4 regions of the Williamsia sp. MIQD14 genome follow, and region 1 is predicted to be linked to each of the others. Evidence: predicted binding sites of a transcription regulator. Region 1 holds the regulator's gene; each other region holds the start of a gene.
What was found. Region 1 encodes LexA, which represses DNA repair genes until DNA is damaged. Its sites were predicted from a motif close to CGAACANNTGTTCG; they were not measured.
Positions count from the first base shown of each region.

Region 2: a site for LexA is predicted at 1,699-1,712, ahead of ACQ7HM_RS15375 (DUF222 domain-containing protein). Genes of this name have one in related genera too.
Region 3: a site for LexA is predicted at 2,830-2,843, ahead of ACQ7HM_RS14025 (DUF222 domain-containing protein). Genes of this name have one in related genera too.
Region 4: a site for LexA is predicted at 2,389-2,402, ahead of ACQ7HM_RS10710 (DUF222 domain-containing protein). Genes of this name have one in related genera too.

Region 1 is NZ_JBPFDG010000005.1:462,812-467,605, forward strand. Features, by position in the region: gene hrpA (ATP-dependent RNA helicase HrpA) at 1-1,530, shown strand, start outside; gene nrdR (transcriptional regulator NrdR) at 1,468-1,968, opposite strand; gene ACQ7HM_RS19620 (LysM peptidoglycan-binding domain-containing protein) at 2,092-2,583, opposite strand; gene lexA (transcriptional repressor LexA) at 2,787-3,467, shown strand; gene ACQ7HM_RS19630 (SDR family NAD(P)-dependent oxidoreductase) at 3,554-4,417, shown strand; gene ACQ7HM_RS19635 (phosphoenolpyruvate--protein phosphotransferase) at 4,440-4,794, opposite strand, start outside.
Region 2 is NZ_JBPFDG010000004.1:158,661-163,454, reverse strand. Features, by position in the region: gene ACQ7HM_RS15380 (PQQ-binding-like beta-propeller repeat protein) at 1-114, shown strand, start outside; gene ACQ7HM_RS15375 (DUF222 domain-containing protein) at 121-1,659, opposite strand; gene ACQ7HM_RS15370 (class I SAM-dependent methyltransferase) at 1,802-2,767, opposite strand; gene ACQ7HM_RS15365 (enoyl-CoA hydratase/isomerase family protein) at 2,775-3,563, opposite strand; gene ACQ7HM_RS15360 (alpha/beta hydrolase) at 3,683-4,582, shown strand; gene ligD (non-homologous end-joining DNA ligase) at 4,592-4,794, shown strand, end outside.
Region 3 is NZ_JBPFDG010000003.1:522,953-527,746, forward strand. Features, by position in the region: gene ACQ7HM_RS14015 (ferritin-like domain-containing protein) at 1-364, shown strand, start outside; gene ACQ7HM_RS14020 (hypothetical protein) at 429-1,319, shown strand; gene ACQ7HM_RS14025 (DUF222 domain-containing protein) at 1,331-2,791, opposite strand; gene ACQ7HM_RS14030 (acyl-CoA dehydrogenase) at 3,119-4,794, opposite strand, start outside.
Region 4 is NZ_JBPFDG010000002.1:688,943-693,736, forward strand. Features, by position in the region: gene ACQ7HM_RS10695 (purine-cytosine permease family protein) at 1-959, opposite strand, end outside; gene ACQ7HM_RS10700 ((2Fe-2S) ferredoxin domain-containing protein) at 1,238-1,579, shown strand; gene ACQ7HM_RS10705 (enoyl-CoA hydratase) at 1,583-2,314, opposite strand; gene ACQ7HM_RS10710 (DUF222 domain-containing protein) at 2,495-3,946, shown strand; gene ACQ7HM_RS10715 (flavin-containing monooxygenase) at 3,957-4,794, shown strand, end outside.

The DNA.
Region 1 (4,794 bases):
GTCGTGTCCGCGGCGCACTTCGACACCTGGTGGAAGTCCGCTCGTCGCGAGAAGCCCGACCTTCTCGACCTCACCCCCGACACGGTGGCCGACCCCGACGCGGTGTCAGCGACCGAGTTCCCCGATCACTGGCAGCAGGGTGAGGCGCGTCTCGACCTGACCTATCAGTTCTCCCCCGGCGCCGAACGGGACGGGGTGACCGTCCACATCCCCCTCGCACTGCTGCCACGGGTCCGTCCGTCGGGTTTCGACTGGCTGGTCCCGGGGTTGCGTACCGAGCTCGCCGTGGCGATGGTGCGGAGTCTGCCGAAATCGGTGCGGCGTCGCCTGGGTCCCGCCGCCGATGTCGGGGCCGCGGCGATGGCGGCGCTCACCCCTCGTAGCGAACCGGTCGCGGTCGGGCTGGCCCGGGAGGTCGGTCGCCAGACCGGGGTCGCGGTGTCACCGAACGATTTCGATCCGGCGGCACTGCCGCGCCACCTGCGGATGACGTACGCGGCGGTCGCCGACGACGGATCGGTCGTCGCCACCGCCGAGTCGCTCGCCGGACTCCGCGAACTCGTCGGGGGCTCCGGTCCGTCGGTGCCGTCCGGCGGTGGTTCCCGCGCGCTCCGGGGTGCTGGGTCCACGGCCCCCACGCCGACACCGATCACCGAGTGGACGGCCGCCGGCATCGGCACCATCGCCTCATCGGTCGTCGAAACCGTTGCCGGTCAGCAGGTCACGAGTCATCCCTACCTGATGGTGGTCGACGGTGGTGTCGTACGTGCTGTCGCGACCACGGCAGCCGAGGCGCAACGGCAGACGCACCGCGCCATCCGACGCCTGCTCGAGATCTCGATCCCCGCGCTCAAGCCCTCGGCGGCCGGTCAGTTGCCGGTCGCGGCGCGCCTGGCGTTGTCGCAGAGTCCCTACCGCTCGATCGACGACCTGCTGCGCGATTGCACGCGGGCGGCGATCGGCGATCTCACGGGGCCGACCGCACAGGTGCGCGACCCGGCGGCTTTCGCGGCGTTACGGGCCGCCGTCGCTCGTGACGCCCCGTCGGTGGCCCGTGCCGCCCTCGCGGCCGCGGCCGATGTGTTGACCCGTGTCGCGCCGATCCGCGCCGAGCTCGATCGGCTCGGTGCGGCTCCGGCCGTCGACGATGTGACCCGACAACTCGACGATCTGGTGTTCGACGGGTTCATCGGCGCCACCGATGCCGAACACCGAGCGCGTGTGGCGGTGTACCTCGACGCCATCCTGGTGCGGCTGGGCAGACTGCCCGCCGCGACGGCGACCGATGCGCGGTCCATGGAAACGCTGGATCGTGTTCTCGACCGGTGGGCGGAGGTGGTCGAGCGGGCGACACCGGCACGGCGCGTCGCCCTCGGGGAGCAGATCCACTGGATGGTGGAGGAGCTACGCATCGGGCTGTTCGCCGAGCGGATCAGACCCGCCTACCCGGTGTCGGAGCAGCGGATCCTACGGGCGATCGACGGGCTCGCCGGCGGCACCGACGGAGGCGGTGGCGGCGCGCGACGGTGACGCCCGCAGGTCGTCGATCTCGCGCTGGAAATCGTCGACCGATTCGAACGACCGGTACACCGAGGCGAAGCGAAGGTAAGCGACCTCGTCGAGCTCGCGCAGGGGTCCCAGAATGGCCAATCCGACCTCGTTGCTGGGGATCTCGGCCGATCCGGAGGCACGCACGGCGTCCTCGACCTGCTGGGCCAGAAGCCGCAACCGGTCCTCGTCGACAGCGCGGCCCTGGCAGGCGCGGCGCACGCCGAGCATCACCTTCTCCCGACTGAACGGCTCGGTGACCCCGTTGCGTTTCACGACGGCGAGCACCGCACTCTCGACGGTGGTGAACCGGCGACCGCAGTTCGAGCACGAACGGCGGCGGCGGATGGCCTGTCCCTCGTCGGCAACCCGCGAGTCGACCACTCGGGTGTCCTCGTGCTTGCAGAAGGGGCAGTGCATCGACGTGTCCTCGAACCTGATCCGCGGGCGACGCGCGTCGAGGACGAGCCCCGTGGCGTCACAGGGTCCGAGGTGGACCCACGGTCGCGAGGATACCGACCCGGGTCGAGCGTCACACACCGGTCAGTTCCGGTAGAGGGGGGCGAGCAGCGGTTGGCCGGCGGTCAGCGCCGATCCGCTCATGTGGTTGAGCTCCTTGATGTCGGCGACCACGGCGGACGTCGACCGGTCCGGGGCGACGCGCGCGGCGAGCTCACCCAACGACTCCCCGCCGCGGACGTGGACGACCGAGGTCCCGGCGATGGGGGCGGCCGTCGACTCGGTGGCGGCCGATCCGCCGAGCACGACCGCCCACACGGCGACCGCGAGAGCGATGCCGGCGACGATCGCCGCGCCCCATCCGATGGGTGCGGGCCGACGCGACACCGGCGCGTGACGACGTCCGTCGGCGCACAGCACACCGGCGGGGCGTGCATCGACCGGCCGACCCGAGGGCCGCCGGCGAGCGGGCACAGGGCGCTGCGCCGGCCGCGGCGCGCGCTCGACGGTGCTCCCGGAGGGGCGGTACCCCGTGTGGGCGGTGGTGCTGCTGTGACGCGTGAGAGTCTGATTCATGACGTGCTCCTCATCGACCAGACGTTCGAGTGAACGTGTGTTCGATTTGTATCACGCGGCTCCGACAATGTCCCGACACGGTCGAACAAATGTTTGAAAGTTGTTATCCGCTGCACTACTGTCCCAGGTGACAGCAGGTCCGCGCGTCGTCCGAACCGTTCGAACAGACCGGTCGGGAGCGGGGCCGCGACAGGAGGGACACCGTGTCCGACACCACCGTCACCACCACCGAGTTCGCCGACGGCCCGATCAGCGAGGCCGATCTGACCCCCCGGCAGGCGAAGGTCCTCGAGGTCATCCGTGCGTCGGTCCGCGAGCGCGGTTATCCCCCGAGCATCCGTGAGATCGGCGACGCGGTCGGCCTCAACTCCACGTCGTCGGTCGCCCACCAGCTGCGCACCCTGGAACGCAAGGGCTTCCTCAAACGCGACGCGAACCGCCCCCGCGCGGTGAACGTCCAGGACGCCGATCCCGGCGACGGCGGCGGCTCCGACGCACTGTCGCTCCCGACGCCGACCTTCGTCCCGGTGCTCGGTCGGATCGCGGCCGGCGGGCCCATCCTCGCCGAGGAGGCGGTGGAAGAGGTGTTCCCGCTCCCCCGCGAACTCGTCGGCGACGGCGCGCTCTTCCTCCTCCGCGTGGTCGGCGAGTCGATGATCGACGCCGCCATCTGCGACGGCGACTGGGTGGTCGTCCGCCAGCAGAACGTCGCCGACAACGGCGACATCGTCGCGGCCATGATCGACGGCGAGGCCACGGTGAAGACCTTCAAACGCACTGACGGACACGTGTGGCTCATGCCCCACAACCCACAGTTCGACCCCATCCCCGGTGACGAGGCGGCCATCCTCGGCAAGGTCGTCACCGTCATGCGTCGCCTCTGATCGCCCGCCCACACCCCGCAGAAGCCATCTGACCACGCCGCGTGTCACACTGGTTCCCCCGCTCGGGGTGGACGACAGGAGACGTGATGGGCGCACAGCGATTGGTCCTCGACGGGGCAGTGGTCGTGGTGACCGGTGCCGCCGGCGGCATCGGACGTGAGGTCGTCCGCGAGGTGCATCGTCGCGGGGCCCGGGTGGTCGCACTCGACCTCGTGCAGTCGGCTGTCGACGACGCCGTGCGCGGACTCGACCCCGAACGCGTGCTCGCCGCGCAAGCCGACGTCACGGTCCCGGCGGATCTCTCCGACGCGGTCGATCGCGCCGTGGATCGGTGGGGCCGGATCGATGTGGTGTTCGCCAATGCCGGTATCTCCAGCGGGGATTCGGCCGACACCGTTGCCAGCGTGGCCGACGGCGTGTTCGAGCGGGTCATCGGCGTGAACCTGATGGGCGTCTGGAACACCGTGCGCGCGGCGCTGCCGCACATCATCGAGGCGCGCGGCCACGTCCTGATCACCTCGTCGACGTACGCCTACCTCAACGGCATGGTGAATGCGCCCTACGCGGCGTCGAAGGCTGCCGTGGAGCAGATCGGTCGGGCGTTGCGAAGCGAGCTGGCGGCCCATGGTGCGACGGCCGGGGTGCTGTACCCGGGATGGGTCGCCACGCCCATCGCCGACGTCGCCTTCGGCAAGGACGAGCTCGCCACCGCATTGATCAAGCGGGCGTTCCCGCGGCCGCTCCTCACACCGATCAAGCCCCGCCGTGTGGGGCTCGCGGTCGCCGACGGCATCGAGACCAGGTCACCCCGGATCCAGGTCCCGCGGCGGTGGATCCCGGTGGCTGCGCTGCGCGGCATCGTCAACCCGCTCTCCGACGCCGCGCTGCAGCGCGACACGACCATGATCGGCCTCGTCCGCGAGGTGGAGGACCGCGCGCACCGGCGGTGAGGTCAGCCGATCCGCGACGTGATCAGCCGTGGAGGGCCGCCGCGGCGGCGACGCGCGCGTCTGCGGGATCCGCGGTCGCCAGGGCCGCCCTGGCCGCGGCCCGGCACTGCTCGGTGGTGACCTGGCCGAGCGCGGCGCCCACCCCGGCCGCGGCCGCGGGCGCACTCGACAGTGACGTGACGCCCATGCCCACCAGCACGCAGGCGAGCAGGGGGTCGGCGGCGGCCTCGCCACACACACCGACCGGTTTGCCCGTCGCCGAGCCCGCCGAGGCGACCATGTGGATCAGCGCGAGAACGGCAGGCTGCCACGGATCGGTGAGGTAGGCCAGTTCGGCGGACATGCGGTCGGCCGCCATCGTGTACTGCGTGAGGTCG
Region 2 (4,794 bases), on a different contig from region 1:
GATCTGCCGCAGGCGGTCGGGTTCACGACCGGCGTGGCGGTGTCGGCGTCGGGTCGTGTCGCCACGGCCACCAATCTCGGCGAGATCTACTTCTTCGACGCACCGAAGAGCTGATCGCTCTCACGCCGCCCAGGTGATCGGCCACCGGGGCCAGGTGACGTCGATCCGTGGGGCACGCGTGCGCCGCTCGGCCACGAGGTGGGCGAGCTGGTGTTCGATGTCGAGGACCCGGGGCGATTCTTCGACTGTCGGCGGGTCGATCCATGGATCACGACTGGTCGAATGCCGTTGCAGCAGTTGATCGATCCGGTGCAGCTGGTTGGCGCGAAGGGCGTCAGGTGGGTCGGTGTTGCGTCGCCAGCCGTACCGGCCGCGGTCGGGTCCATCGGTGATCTTCTCGGTGGTCCATTGGTGCGGCTCAGTCCCGACGGCGCGGTTGTGGGGTCCACACGCGGGCGCCATGTCGGTGGAGTCGGTAGTGCCGCCGTCGGCCCAATCCTGTTCGGCGTGGTGCATCTCGGTGTGCGCGAACGGGACCGAGCAGTCGTCTTTGCTGCAGCCCTTGTACTTGGCGAACGCCATCAGCCGTTGCGCGGGTGAGGCGAGGCGCCGGGATCGTCCGAAGAAGAGTGGCTCGTTGGTGATGTCGCTGAACACCGCGAGGTGGGTCTGGGCGTCAGCGGCCAATTTCACGACATCGGTGATCGGGAGGTCGCTGCCGGTGGCGGTGCGTGCGATGCCGGCGTGTTCACGCAGCTGGGCGTCGGTGATCGAGACGATGATCTGTGACGGCAGTCCGCGATGTGACCCGCCGAGGAGTCCGCCGGTGACTGCGGCGTCGAGAAGAGCCTTCAGCGCATCGTGATTGCGTTGACTCTGCGAGCGGCAGTCCCGGTCGGCTGCTTGTTTCAGCAATTCCGGATCGGCATCACCGTGATCGCCCTTCGGGGACTGCTCGTCATCCGGATTGTTCATCCCAGGAGCCGCCCATTTCGCCAACACAACGTCGAACAGAGCGCGCGTCATCGGATCGAGTGTCGCGGTGAGCTTCGACATCAACTGCGAGTCCTGGCACCCCAGCGACAGTTTCCGATTCCGAGCCCGATCGCGGTCGTCGGTGAGGGTGCCGTCGGGGTCGAGGTGCGCGAGGATGCGTACTCCGACCGCGCCGAGCTCCTTGGGTGTGAGCGTCGTGGCGAACTCGGCGAGAGCCTTCTCGGCAAAGGCGCGGTGTTCAGGTTCGACCGCGGTGGGGATCTTGTTCATCACGTCGAGTACGGCGTGGACGTGGTCGGGGCCGATCGAACCTGCGGCCAGTTCGCGAGCGGTGTTCGGGCACACCGGCGGTAGCTTCTCGCCGGTCATCGCGTGCATCGGTTCGAGCGCCTGCACTTGTGTCAGACGCTTCTTTGGTTGTGTGATGCGCAGTTTGGTCTGCAGGAACTCGGTGAGGGTCACACACCCGACGGCGCGGTGCGCGTCGCGGTCGGAGACCTCGAGAATGCGGCGGTTACCGATGGACGCGAGTTGGCGGACAGCGGTTTCATGGGTGATCGCCAGTTGCGCGACTGTCTCGTCGTCGTAGGCGTCCGAGGCCTCTTCGGCAATCTCTTTCACAAGGGTTTGCAGGGCAGCGTATTTCGCGACAAGATCGCTCACGTACTACCCCCTCCCCAGGTGGTTCTGTACATCCAGGTTAGCACGGATGTTCGATACTTGGGAGGTTGATTTCAGTGAATAGTGTTGAACGCAAGTGTATTTCGGGTGGGCGTAGTGCGTTCTACCCTACTGACGGCGAAGGCTACTGAGACTTCCGGCCGGTGATGACGATGTTGTAGAAGAACTTCGGGGGCACGACCTTGCGGAGGACGTTCTCGTCGAGCCAGGTGAGGCGCTTCCAGCCACCGAAGGCGAAACGTGCCCAGCCCCAGCCCAGCTTCTCCGGCGGCACGGCCGCCTCGAAGGTGCGCACCGGCCATCCGAGCATCGCCGCGGCGAACTCCTCGGTGGTGGTCGAGACGTCGACGGCGCCGGCGCTGCGCGAGATCGCCTCCAGCTCTGCGGGATCGAAGGTGTGGATGTCGACGACGGCCTCGAGCGCCGCGGCGCGCGAGGACTCGTCGAGTTCGGCCTGCGGTCGCCGCCACGACTGCAGCGGACCGAGCTTGGTGACCGTGGTGGTCGCGGCCCAGGTCGCGCGGCTGAGCCAGCGCGCGTAGAAGTCACCGATCGTCGACGGCTCGCCGGCGAAGATGAAGCGGCCGCCCGGCTTGAGGACGCGGAGAACCTCGCGCAGCGCCTGCTCGACATCGGGGATGTGGTGCAGCACAGCGTGTCCGACCACGAGGTCGAAGGTGTCGTCCTCGTAGGGGATCGTCTCCGCGTCGGCGACACGGCCGTCGACGTCGAGGCCGAGGTTCGTTCCGTTGCGCAGCGCCACCTTGACCATGCCCGGCGACAGGTCGGTCACCGAACCGCGCTCGGCGACTCCCGACTGCATCAGGTTGAGGAGGAAGAACCCGGTGCCGCAACCGAGTTCGAGGGCACGCCCGTAGGGCAGCGTCTCGGTGGCCCCGGCGGCGTCGAACCGACCGCGCGCGTAGTCGATGCAGCGCTCGTCGTAGGAGATCGACCACTTCTCGTCGTAGGTCTCGGCTTCCCAGTCGTGATAGAGCACCTGGGCGAGCTTGGTGTCGGCGAGCGCGGCCTGCACCTGTTCGGCCGAGGCGTGCGGATTGGGTGCGGGATCGTGCGGGGAGGCGGTCATGTGCAGCTCACTTACCGGTGAAGGAGGCCTTGCCCGGCCCGTTGTCGACGAAGGATTTCATGCCGATGGCGCGGTCATCGGTGGCGAACAACGAGGCGAACAGGTGCGCCTCGATCTTGAGTCCGGTGTCGAGATCGGTGTCGAGGCCCTCGTCGATGGCGGCCTTCGCCGCGGCCAGCGCGACACTGGCGCCACCTGCGAACTTCGACGCCCACGCGAGCGCGGCGTTGTAGACCTCGTCGGGCGCGACGACCTCGTCGACCAGACCGATCCGCAACGCCTCCTCCGCTCCGACGAACCGTCCGGTGAAGACCATGTCCTTGGCACGGGGCGCACCGATGAGACGCGCGAGGCGCTGTGTGCCGCCTCCGCCGGGGATGACACCCAGCAGGATCTCGGGGACACCGAGCTTGGCGTTGTCGCCGGCGATGCGCCGGTCGGCGCCGAGGGCGACCTCGAGTCCACCGCCGAGGGCATAGCCCGTGATCGCGGCGACGGTCGGCTTGGGGATCGAGGCGATCGCACCGAGGCCCGCCTGCAACCGCCCGGCGACCTTGCTCATCTCGGCGAAGGTCATGTCGTTCATCTCTTTGATGTCGGCGCCGGCGGCGAGCACCTTCGGGCCGCCGTAGACGACGACGGCCTTGATCGTGTCGTCCTCGGTCGCGGCGAGCGCGGCGTCGGCGAGCTCCTGCTGGACCTGCCGGTTGAGGGCGTTCATCGGCGGCCGGTTGAGCAGGATCGTCCCGACCCCGGGGTGATCGGCGCTGGTCTCGAGGGTCACGAATTCAGGCATGGACGCAGGCTACCGGTAGCGACGCCTATCCCATCGGCGGGGAGCGGCGCCACCCATCGCGCGCGGACATCGATCGAACAGCCGTTAGTCGGCCTCATCACCCGCCTAGTGTGTCCGTTGTGACGACGACCCCGATCCACGCCGAGCTCCGCCGGATCAGCCGCCTGCTGCCGCGCAACCCGATCAACGCCCGCACGGTGCCGCTGGTGCGCGCCGCGACGAGGCTTCTCGCGCTCGTACCGGACCGCGGCGTCGAGACCGTGCGCCTGCCGTCGGGCGCATCGGTCCGCGTGCACCGTCCTCCGACGGCGCCGACAGCGCAGCACCCGGCTCCGGCGATGGTGTGGATACACGGTGGTGGATACCTGTTCGGCACCGCGCGCCAGGACGACGCCCTGTGCGCTCGCTTCGCGCGGACTCTGGGCATCACGGTGGCCGCGGTCGACTACCGACTCGCACCCGAACACCCGTTCCCCGCGCCCGTCGACGACTGCCTCACCGCCCTGCGGTGGCTGGCCGACCAGCCGACGGTGAACAGCGACGCGCTCGCCATCGGGGGCGCCAGCGCGGGTGGCGGTCTGGCGGCGGCACTCGCGCAGCGGGTCCACGACGAGGGCGAGTTCACCCCGGCCCTGCAGTTGCTGGTGTACCCGATGCTCGACGACCGCACCCCAACCCCCGATGCGGACTCCGCGCGGGGGCATCGACTCTGGAGCGGGGCGTCCAACACCTACGGGTGGTCGTCCTACCTCGGCGACACCGACCGCGACCGAGCGGTACCCGCCCGTCGCGCCGACCTCGCCGGGTTGCCACCCGCCTGGATCGGCGTCGGCACCAACGACCTCTTCCACGACGAGGACCTCGCCTACGCGCGACGGCTCACCGAGGCGGGTGTCGCGTGCGAGACCGTGGTGGTGCCGGGCGCCTTCCATGCCTTCGACAAGGCCGCCCCCGGCGCGACGGTGACGCGGGACTTCTTCGACGCCCAGTGCGCCGCGCTGCGGGGCGCACTCGCCTAGGGTCGATCCATGGCAGCCGAATCCGCCGGCTCTCCCGTCGAGCTCACCGTGGGTGACCGGACGGTGCGCGTCTCGAGCCCCGACCGCGTCTACTTCCCCACCCGCGGCGAGACCAAACTCGACCTCGTCGAGTACTACCTGTCGGTGGGCGACGGGATCGTCCGCGCCCTCCGCGACCGTCCGTGTATGTTGCATCGCTACCCGAAAGGCGT
Region 3 (4,794 bases), on a different contig from region 1:
GAACCTGCGGTCGACCGCGAAGGAGACCACCGAGACCGTCGCCGTCACCCTCACCGCAGGACGTGACGCCGCGCTCGAGGCCGCGGAGGAGGCCGCACGCGACACCGGTGCGACCGGCATCGCCGAGACCATCCACAGCGCACGCGTCGCCACCGGCACCATCACCGCCGACGACCTGCCGATCGAAGGCTACGACGACCTCACCGTCGGCTCGGCCGTGTCGGCGATCAAGGAGCTCGACAAGCCGTCCGACATCCGCCTCGTCGTCGACTACGAAGAGGCACACAAGGATCGCCAGGGTGTCGTCTCCGCGGCGCAGACGCAGCTCGCGTCGATCGCGAAGGAGATCGCCGGCACCAACTGACCGCACTCTCCCTGCTCGGGCTTGATACCGTACGCGCGTCAAGCGAGAGCGAGGGGACGGTCAGGTGAGTCATCCGAACAATGGTGCGCCCTACGGCCACCCACCGCTGCCACCGCCCACCAAGGGCGGTGGCAGCGGTCGTTCGTTGCTCGTCCTCGTCATCGTGCTGACGGTGCTGGTGGCTGTCATCGCCGCAGTGGGCGTGGTGGCATACCAGCAGTTCGGCCCGGGCGAGGACTCCTCGTCGGTCGCGGCCACCTCGTCGTCGGTGACGACCGACTCCGACGACGGGCTGCCGTCCCTCGCCGCGCCGTCGACCGGCGAATCGGCGTCACCCGATCCCGACAGCGGCGACCGGTGTCCGGCGGCGTCGGCCGGCCCGACGACACCGGCCGGCTGGAAGTCGGTGACCGGTACACGCGGCCTCGCCTACGACGTCCCGCCCACCTGGACCGTGCAGCCCTGCGGCACGGTCATCGGTTGGGAGAAGAAGTGCACCGACGGCCCGTTCGGCTTCTGCCCTATTCGGACGATGAGCGGCGCCGCGACGCTCGAATCCGCCTCGTGCCCGAAGAGCACCCTCGCCGACGCCGGTCTGCCGGGGGCATCCGACACGAGCGACATCCTGCAGGCGGTGCGGGCGGAATCGGCCCTGGTGGCCGACATCTACACCTCCGATTCCGGCCGCGTTCCGCGAGTGCAACTGAGTGCGCCTCGGCGATTCACGGTCGGCGGCGCCGACGCGGTCCAGGTGGTCGCATCGGTCACCGGCATCGAGACGTCGGCCTGCCAGGGCCCCACCGCGCTGCACAGCATGGTGGCCACGACCGTTCCCGGACAACCCGGTTCGGTGATGTTCGTGATCTCGCTACCGCAGGGCATGACCGACGCGGTCGCACCGGCCGTCGGCGATCAGATGGTCGCCACTCTCCGCCGCACGGTTCAGGGGCGGTGACCAGACGTCCGCTAGGCCGCCGGGTACAACTCGAACCCAGGCCAGGTGATGTCGAACCGTCGACTCAATGCCGGGACCGTGTCGAGTGGGTTCCGGTATCGCTCGAGGAGTTCGTCGATCCGGTGTAGCTGGTTGGCGCGGAGTGTCTCGGGTGGGTCGGTGTTGTGTCGCCAGCCGTAGCGGCCGCGGTCGGGTCCGTCGGTGATCTTCTCGGTGGTCCATTGATGGGGTTCGGTGCCGACGGCGCGGTTGTGCGGTCCGCATGCGGGTGCCATGTGCGACGAGTCGGTGAGTCCGCCGTCCGCCCAGTCCTGTTCGGCGTGGTGCATTTCGTTGTGGGCGAACGGGACCTGGCAGTTGTCTTTGCTGCAGCCGCCGTATTTCGCGAACGCCATCAGCCGTTGCGCGGGTGAGGCGAGGCGCCGGGTACGGCCGAAGAACAGTGGTTCGCCGGTGACGTCGCTGAACACGGCGAGGTGGGTCTGCGCATCAGCGGCCAACTTCACGACATCGCTGATCGGGAGGTCGCTGCCGGTGGCGGTGCGTGCTACGCCGGCGTGCTCGCGTAATTGGGCGTCGGTGATGGAGACGATGATTTGCGGTGGCAGCCCACGATGCGATCCGCCGAGCAGGCCGCCGGTGACGGCGGCGTCGAGGAGGGCTTTCAGCGCATCGTGATTGCGCTGGGACTGCGACCGGCAATCACGGTCAGCCGCTTGTTTCAGTAGCTCTGCATCGGCGTCGCCGTGATCGCCCTTGGGTGACTGGTCGTCGTCGGGGTTGTTCATGCCGGGTGCCGCCCATTTCGCGAGAACCACGTCGAACAGCGCACGCGTGATCGGATCCAGTGTCGCGGTGAGCTTCGACATCAACTGGCTGTCCTGGCAGCCGAGGTTGAGTTTCCGATTCCGTGCTCGGTCACGGTCGTCGGTGAGGGTCCCGTCGGGATCGAGGTGGGCGAGGATCCGCACCCCTGCGGCGGCGATCTCCTTCGGCGTGAGCGTGGTGGCGAACTCGGCGAGCGTCTTCTCTGCGAACGCACGATGCTCGGGGTCGACCGCGGCAGGGATCTTGTTCATGACGTCGAGGACGGCGTGGACGTGGTCGGGGCCGATCGACCCGGCGGCCAACTCGCGTGCGGTGTTCGGACAGACCGGTGGGAGTGTCTCGCCGGTCATCGCGTGCATCGGCTCGAGTGCCTGCACTTCTTTGAGGCGCTTCTTCGGTTGCGTGATGCGCAGTTTCGTCTGCAGGAACTCGGTGAGGGTCACGCATCCGACGGCGCGGTGAGCGTCGCGGTCGGAGACCTCGAGGATCCGCCGGTTCCCGGCCGCGTGGTAGCGCCGCGCGATCCGTTCGTGCCGGATCGCCACCTCGGCGAGCGTCTTCTGGTCGTAGCTGTCCGACGATGCCTCGTCCATCTCATCCAGGAGTTGCTCGAAGGCAGCGTATTTCGCCAAGAGATCGCTCACCGCTGCCCCCTCCCCAGGTGGTTCTGTACATCCAGGTTAGCACGGATGTTCGAACCAGGGGAGATTGATTTCAGTGAATAGTGTTGAACGTGAGTGTATTTCGCTTGTCTGGTTGCGTTGTACTACCACTGACGGTGCGGAAGCCGGTCGTCGAGTGTGCGTTGTCTCGTCGTCGGCTCACGATCCGCGGTCAGCACACTCGACGGCCGTTTCCACACAGTCAGCACGACCTCGGCCAGCCGTTTCCACACAGTCAGCACGACCTCGGCCAGCCGTTTCCGCACAGTCAGCACGACCTCGGCCAGCCGTTTCCACACGGTCAGCACGTCAGAGCCAGGCGGGCTCCAGGTCGAGGGTGGTGCGGTCGAGGGAGGCCAGGAGGTCGAACTGGGGTCCGGTCTTGGGCAGCTCGTAGCGGAAGAAGTACTGTGCCGCAGCTCGTTTGCCGTCGTAGAAGTCGCCGGCCTTGTCGGCGACGGCGAGCAGCTGCTCGAGCCAGATCCAGCTGATCACCACGTGGCCGGCGGCTTCGAGGTACACGGTCGAATTCGCCAGCGACACCGAGACGTCACCGGCCGACCACAGAGCGACGGTCACCTCGGCGAGGCGGTCGGCTGCGGCCTTGAGCTGTGTCGCGTACTCGGCGGCCGGTCCACCGGCAGCGGTCCCGCGGTCGACGGTCTCGGTGATGGCCCCGACGAGAAGCTGTAGACCCTTGCCGCCGTTCATCACCACCTTGCGTCCGAGCAGGTCGAGACCGTGGATTCCGTGGGCGCCCTCGTGGATCGGGTTCAGCCGGTTGTCGCGGTAGAACTGCTCGACGTCGAACTCCTTGGTGTAGCCGTAGCCACCGTGCACCTGGATGGCGAGGCTGTTGGCCTCGAGGCACCACTGCGACGGCCAGCTCTTCACGATCGGCGTGAGCACCTCGAGCAGCAGGTGCGCGTTGTCGCGGGTCTCACCCTCGGTGGTCTGCTCCTCGTCGACGAGCTTGGAGGCGTAGAGCCCCAACGCGAGCGCGCCCTCCACGTAGGACTTCTGCGCCAACAACATCCGCCGCACGTCGGCGTGGTCGATGATGGGGATCGCGGGCGAGCTGGGGTCCTTGTTGTCGAGCGGACGACCCTGGGTACGCACCTTTGCGTACTCGAGCGAGGCGAGGTAACCGGCGTAACCGATGGCGGTGGCGAGGAACCCGACACCGATGCGGGCCTCGTTCATCATGTGGAACATGTACATCAGGCCGTGGTGCTCCTCACCCACGAGATAGGCGACCGCGCCCTTCTCGTCGGTGGGGGAGTGGGTACCGTCGCCGAAGTTCAACAGGCAGTTGGTGGTTCCGCGATTACCCATCTTGTGGTTGAGGCCCACCAGCGCGATGTCGTTGCGGGTGCCGTCGGGCAGGTACTTCGGGGCGATGAACAGCGAGATGCCCTTCACGCCCGCGGGCGCGCCAGGGGTCTTCGCCAACACCAGGTGGACGATGTTCTCGCTCAGCTCGTGTTCGCCGGCCGAGATCCACATCTTGGTGCCGGTCAGCCGCCAGCTGCCGTCGTCGGCGGGGACCGCCTTGGTGGTGATGTCGGCGAGGGTCGATCCGGCCTGCGGCTCCGACAGGCACATCGTCCCGTAGAAACGACCCTCCACCATCGGCCGCACCCAGGTGTCGATCTGCTCGGGCGTGCCGTACTCGGCGAGGAGGTTCGCGTTGCCGACGGTGAGGAACGGGTAGGTCGACGACGACGGGTTCGCGGCCTGGAACCACGCCAGCAACGCCTTGCTCACCACCGACGGGAGCTGTAGGCCACCGACGGACTCGTCGAACGAACCGGCGATCAGACCGGACTTGGTGAACTCGGCCAGCGCGGTGCGCACCTCGTCGATGAGGACGACCTTGCCGTCCTCGCCCACGTACGGCTCGTTCTGATCACCCTTCTTGTTGTGCGTCGCGAACAGCTCGATCGCCATGTCGGCGCTCAGCGACAACACGTCGTCGAAGGTCT
Region 4 (4,794 bases), on a different contig from region 1:
GCCAGCCAGTGCGGCATGAAGTCCTCGTAGATGGCGAGGAACTGCTCGACGGGCTGGTTGGCGACGCCGGCCTGGTCGGCGAAGTTGAGGATCAGGTAGACGGCGAGGAACAGACCCACGACCTGCTTGATGGCACCGAAGAACACCCAGCCCGGGCCGGCCGTGATCACCGCGGTCCACCAGCGGCGGCTGTTCTCGGCGGTCTTCGGCGGCATGAAGCGCAGGTAGTCGATCTGCTCGGCGATCTGGGCGATCAACGACAGGCAGACACCGGCGGCGAGCATGGTGCCGGCGAACGACACGCCCTGGCCTCCCTTGCCGTCGAGTCCGCCACTGTAGGAGAGGAAGTCACCCACCGCGTCGGGATGGGTGATGAGCAGGTACAGGAAGGGCAGCACCATCATGACCAGCCACAGAGGGGTGGTCCACACCTGCAGCTTGGCCAGGGTGTTCATGCCGTAGATGACCAGCGGGATCACCAGCACCGACGACACGAGATAGCCGAGCCACAGCGGGATCCCGAGTCCGAGCTTGAGGCCCTGGGCCATGATCGAGCCCTCGAGGGCGAAGAAGATGAACGTGAACGACGCGAAGATGACGTTGGTCAGCACCGAGCCGTAGTAGCCGAAACCGCTACCGCGCGTGATGAGGTCGAGGTCGATGTTGTAGCGCGCCGCATAATAGGCGAGCGGATAGCCCGTCAACACGACGACCACGGCGAAGAAGAGGATGCCCCACAACGCATTGCCGGTGCCGTTGGCGATACCGATGTTCGCGCCGATCGCGAAGTCGGCGAGGTAGGCGATGCCGCCGAGTGCGGAGATCGACACGACGCCCGGCCCCCACTTGCGATAGCTGCGGGGCGCGAAACGAAGGGTGTAGTCCTCCAGCGTCTCTCGTGTCGCCGCGGCCTGCGGTCCGGTGAGAGCCGGATTCGGCTCCACGACTTCCTGGGTCATGCGTTCTCCTCTGTCGTCGGCATTCGCGGATGTGTGTCCGCCGACCGGCGGGCAATATCGCGACGCTAGAGGCGACGTGTATCCCGTGCAGTTCGAGCATGTTTCGGGCACGAAAACTCACACCCTTTAGCCTTGCGCACGAAAGGCGGGTGGCGTACTGAGGTCATCGGCACGTGACCTAGGCTCGTCAGGGTCACCGGGCCACGCCGGTCCCCACCCGACCATCGGAGCTCACCCTGTCCGGCACGAAGTCCGCCACCACCCTGCCGACGGCGACCGTGTGTCGCGGCTGTTGCTGCGGCACCTCACGGAAACATCCCGACATCGACCACGACGAGCACCTCGACGCGCTGCGTGCCTCGGCGAGCGACGCCGCACGGGTTCGGACCAGCGACTGCCTCGACGACTGCGCGCGGTCGAACGTGATCGTGGTGTCGCCGTCGCGGGCGGGTCGGGCCAACGGTGGTCGGCCGGTCTGGCTGCAGAAGGTGCTGACCGCCTCGGCGATGGCCGAGGTCGGTGAGTGGATGCGCGCGGGCGGTCCCGGGATCGCGCCGCCGCCGGCCGCGGTGAAGCGGCTCGTCTACCGTCCGGGCTCGTCGGTCAAGCGAGTGCGGTGACGCTCACCGTCCGGTGAACCGCGGGCTGCGCTTCTCGGTCCGCGCGGCGCGACCCTCGGCGAGATCCACACTCTCCCAGGCACGCATCATCGCCTCGGCGCGCACGGCGGGCACCTCGTCGCGGGCACCGTCGCCGGCGAACACCAGCTTGTAGTGGGCCAGGGTGAGCGGTGCGAGTTCGGCGATGCTCGCCGCCCACTCCTGCGCCATCGCGAGGTCGCCGATGCGGTTGGCGAAACCCACCGACAGCGCGTGCTCGGCGGTGAGCGGATCGCACCCGATGAGCATCCCGCGCGCCGTACCCGATCCGACCAGCGAGATGAGTCGTCGGATCGTCCATTCGTCGACCGCGACTCCGATCTTGGCCGCCGGTATCCCGCAGAGCGCGTCGGGCGCCATCACCCGCAGGTCGGCGACCATGGCCAGCTGCAGACCGGCACCCAGCGCACTGCCGTTGACGGCCGCGATCACCGGTACCGGCACCGACTCGATGCGCTGCAGCGCCGACACCAGCTTCGCGAGGAAGTCCGGGTCGTAGACCGGGCCCGACAGGTCGGCCCCCGCGCAGAACACCCGGCCCTCACCGGTCAGGACGATGGCACGCGCACCGGCGGCGACGGCGTCGTCGACCGCGGCCACGAGACCGTCCACCATGGCGTGGTCCAGCGCGTTGCGCTTGTCCGAACGCTGCAGCTCGATGGTCGTGACGGACCCGTTCGACGTGCTCCCGATCATGGCGGTCAGCGTATCGCGCGACACACACCGGACGGCCGCGACCACAACCCGGGCAGCGACGAGGAACTTGTAATCGAACACACTTGCGATTGTCGCACATGTGAACTAGACTTGTGGCAGTCGATGCATCCGGGGGGAGGCTGCGCTGTGGGGAACACTCTAATCGCCAAATACGCTGCGGTGGAATCACTCCTGACCGAGATCGCCGACGAATCCACCGACGCCTTGACGGAGTCGGAGGTCGCAGAACTCGCGATCACCCACGAACGACTCACGCGCACCATGGGATCCACCGGACTTCGGCGAATCGCGGACGTATCCGATCGCGAGGCGTACCGAACGGTGCAGTGCCGCAACCTGATCGAGTTCGTCGGCGAACAGCTCCGGGTCGCGGCGCCCAAGAAACGGCTCCGCGAGGTCGCCGAACTGTCGTCGATGCTGTCGATGACCGGCGAACCGTTGCCCCCGCGCTGCCCGGAGACCGCAGCCGCCATGGCCGACGGTGCGCTGTCCCACGAGCACGTCATCGCCGTGCTCGACGTCCTCGACAAAGTGCCCGCCGCAACACCTTCGGGTGCGCGCGACCGCGCCGAGGCGCAACTCGCCGACATCGCGCGTGACTTCGGCCCGCGCGAGATCGCCCGCGCGGGCGCACGCATCCTGGCGCATCTCGACCCCGACGGCGACCTGCCGTCGGACCGCGATCGCGCCCGCAACCGCGGCGTGGGCATCGGCACCCAGGACTCCTTGCTGATGTCGAAGCTCACCGGCCATCTCGACCCGATGACACGAGCGCTGTTCGACGTCGTCCTCGCGGCCTGGGCCGCGCCGGGCATGAACAACCCCGATGACGATCACTCACCGCACGGCGGCAACGACGGTGTCGACCCCGCTCGCGTGCGAGAGGCCGCCGATCGCGACCACCGCTCGCAGTCCCAGCGCAATCACGACGCCCTGAAGGCGCTGCTGCAGGCGGCTGTCGACGGAGGGCTGCTCGGCGGCTCCCACCGGGGTCTGCCGCCCCACATCATCGTGTCCATCACCGACACGCAGCTACGAGAGCGAGCCGGGATCGCCCACACCGCCACCGGCGCGGACCTCCCGATGACCGACGTCATCGCGCTGGCAGCGACGGCACAGATGCATCTGTCGGTGTTCGACGACATCACCGGCGAACCGCTGTTCTACGGTCGCGGCAAGCGACTGGCGACGCAGGCCCAACGATTCGTGCTGTTCTCCCAGTACGGCGGCTGCGGCAAGGCCGGATGCCCCGCACCCTTCGCACATGTCGAGATTCATCACGCCGACACCGACTGGGCCGACGGCGGTGCCACCGACGTCACCGAGCTGGCCCCCGCCTGCGGTCCCCACAACCGCGTCGTCGGCGACGGCCCGGGCCGATTCCGGACCGTGAAGATCGACTCCGGGCCCGACCGCGGACGCTACGGCTGGACACCCAACGGCAGCACCGGCCCACCACGCGCGAATCACCTGCACCGGCCCGCGCAGATCGTGGCCGACCATGCGCCACCTGAACCCGTTTCGGTGATGGTTCAACGACGACTGCAGTTCCTCGTCGCCGAGAGCATCAGGCTCCCGCGTGCCCACCGTCAGGCCGTGCTCACTGAGTAGAGTTCTCGTCGTGCCCACCGACGAGCAGCTCGACTGCGTGGTGATCGGTGGCGGTCAGGCCGGACTGTCGGCGGGATACTTCCTCCAGCGGCGGGGCCTCGACGGTCGATTCGCGATCCTCGACCACGCACCGTCGTCGGGCGGGGCGTGGCAGTTCCGGTGGCCGACACTCACCCTCGCGGGCGCGAACCACGTCCACGACCTCCCCGGGTACGGCCTCACCGAGGCTCTGGGCGTCGAATGCGACGAGTGGCCGGCCTCGACCGCGGTCGCCGACTACTTCGGGCGCTACGAACGACGTTTCGATCTGCCCGTCCGCCGACCGGTGCATGTGAGCGCGGTGCACCTCGTACCCGGGCGCGACCCCGACGACCCCCGGTTCGCGGTGACCGGCAGCAGCGGTCCCGGGACGCCGACGACCACACTCGAGGCGGCCACCGTGATCAACGCGACCGGTACCTGGGATCGCCCCTTCGTTCCGCACATCCCCGGCGCCGAGCGGTTCACCGGCCGCACCCTGCACACCCACGACTACACCGGCCCCCACGAGTTCGACGGCGAGCGCGTCCTCGTGGTCGGCGCGGGGATCTCCGCCGTCCAGTTGCTCATCGAGATCGCCCGTACGGCAACCGATGTGGAGACCTTCTGGTGCTCGCGCACCGAGCCGGTGTTCACCGACGGACCCTTCACCCCCGAGCAGGGTCGCGAAGCCGTCGCCCGCGTCGAACGGCGGGTCCGCGCGGGGTTGCCACCGACATCGGTGGTGTCGGTGACGGGCCTGCGGCGCACACCGGCGATCGCCACGGCGCAGGCCGACGGGATCCTGGCGTGGCGACCCATGTTCACGC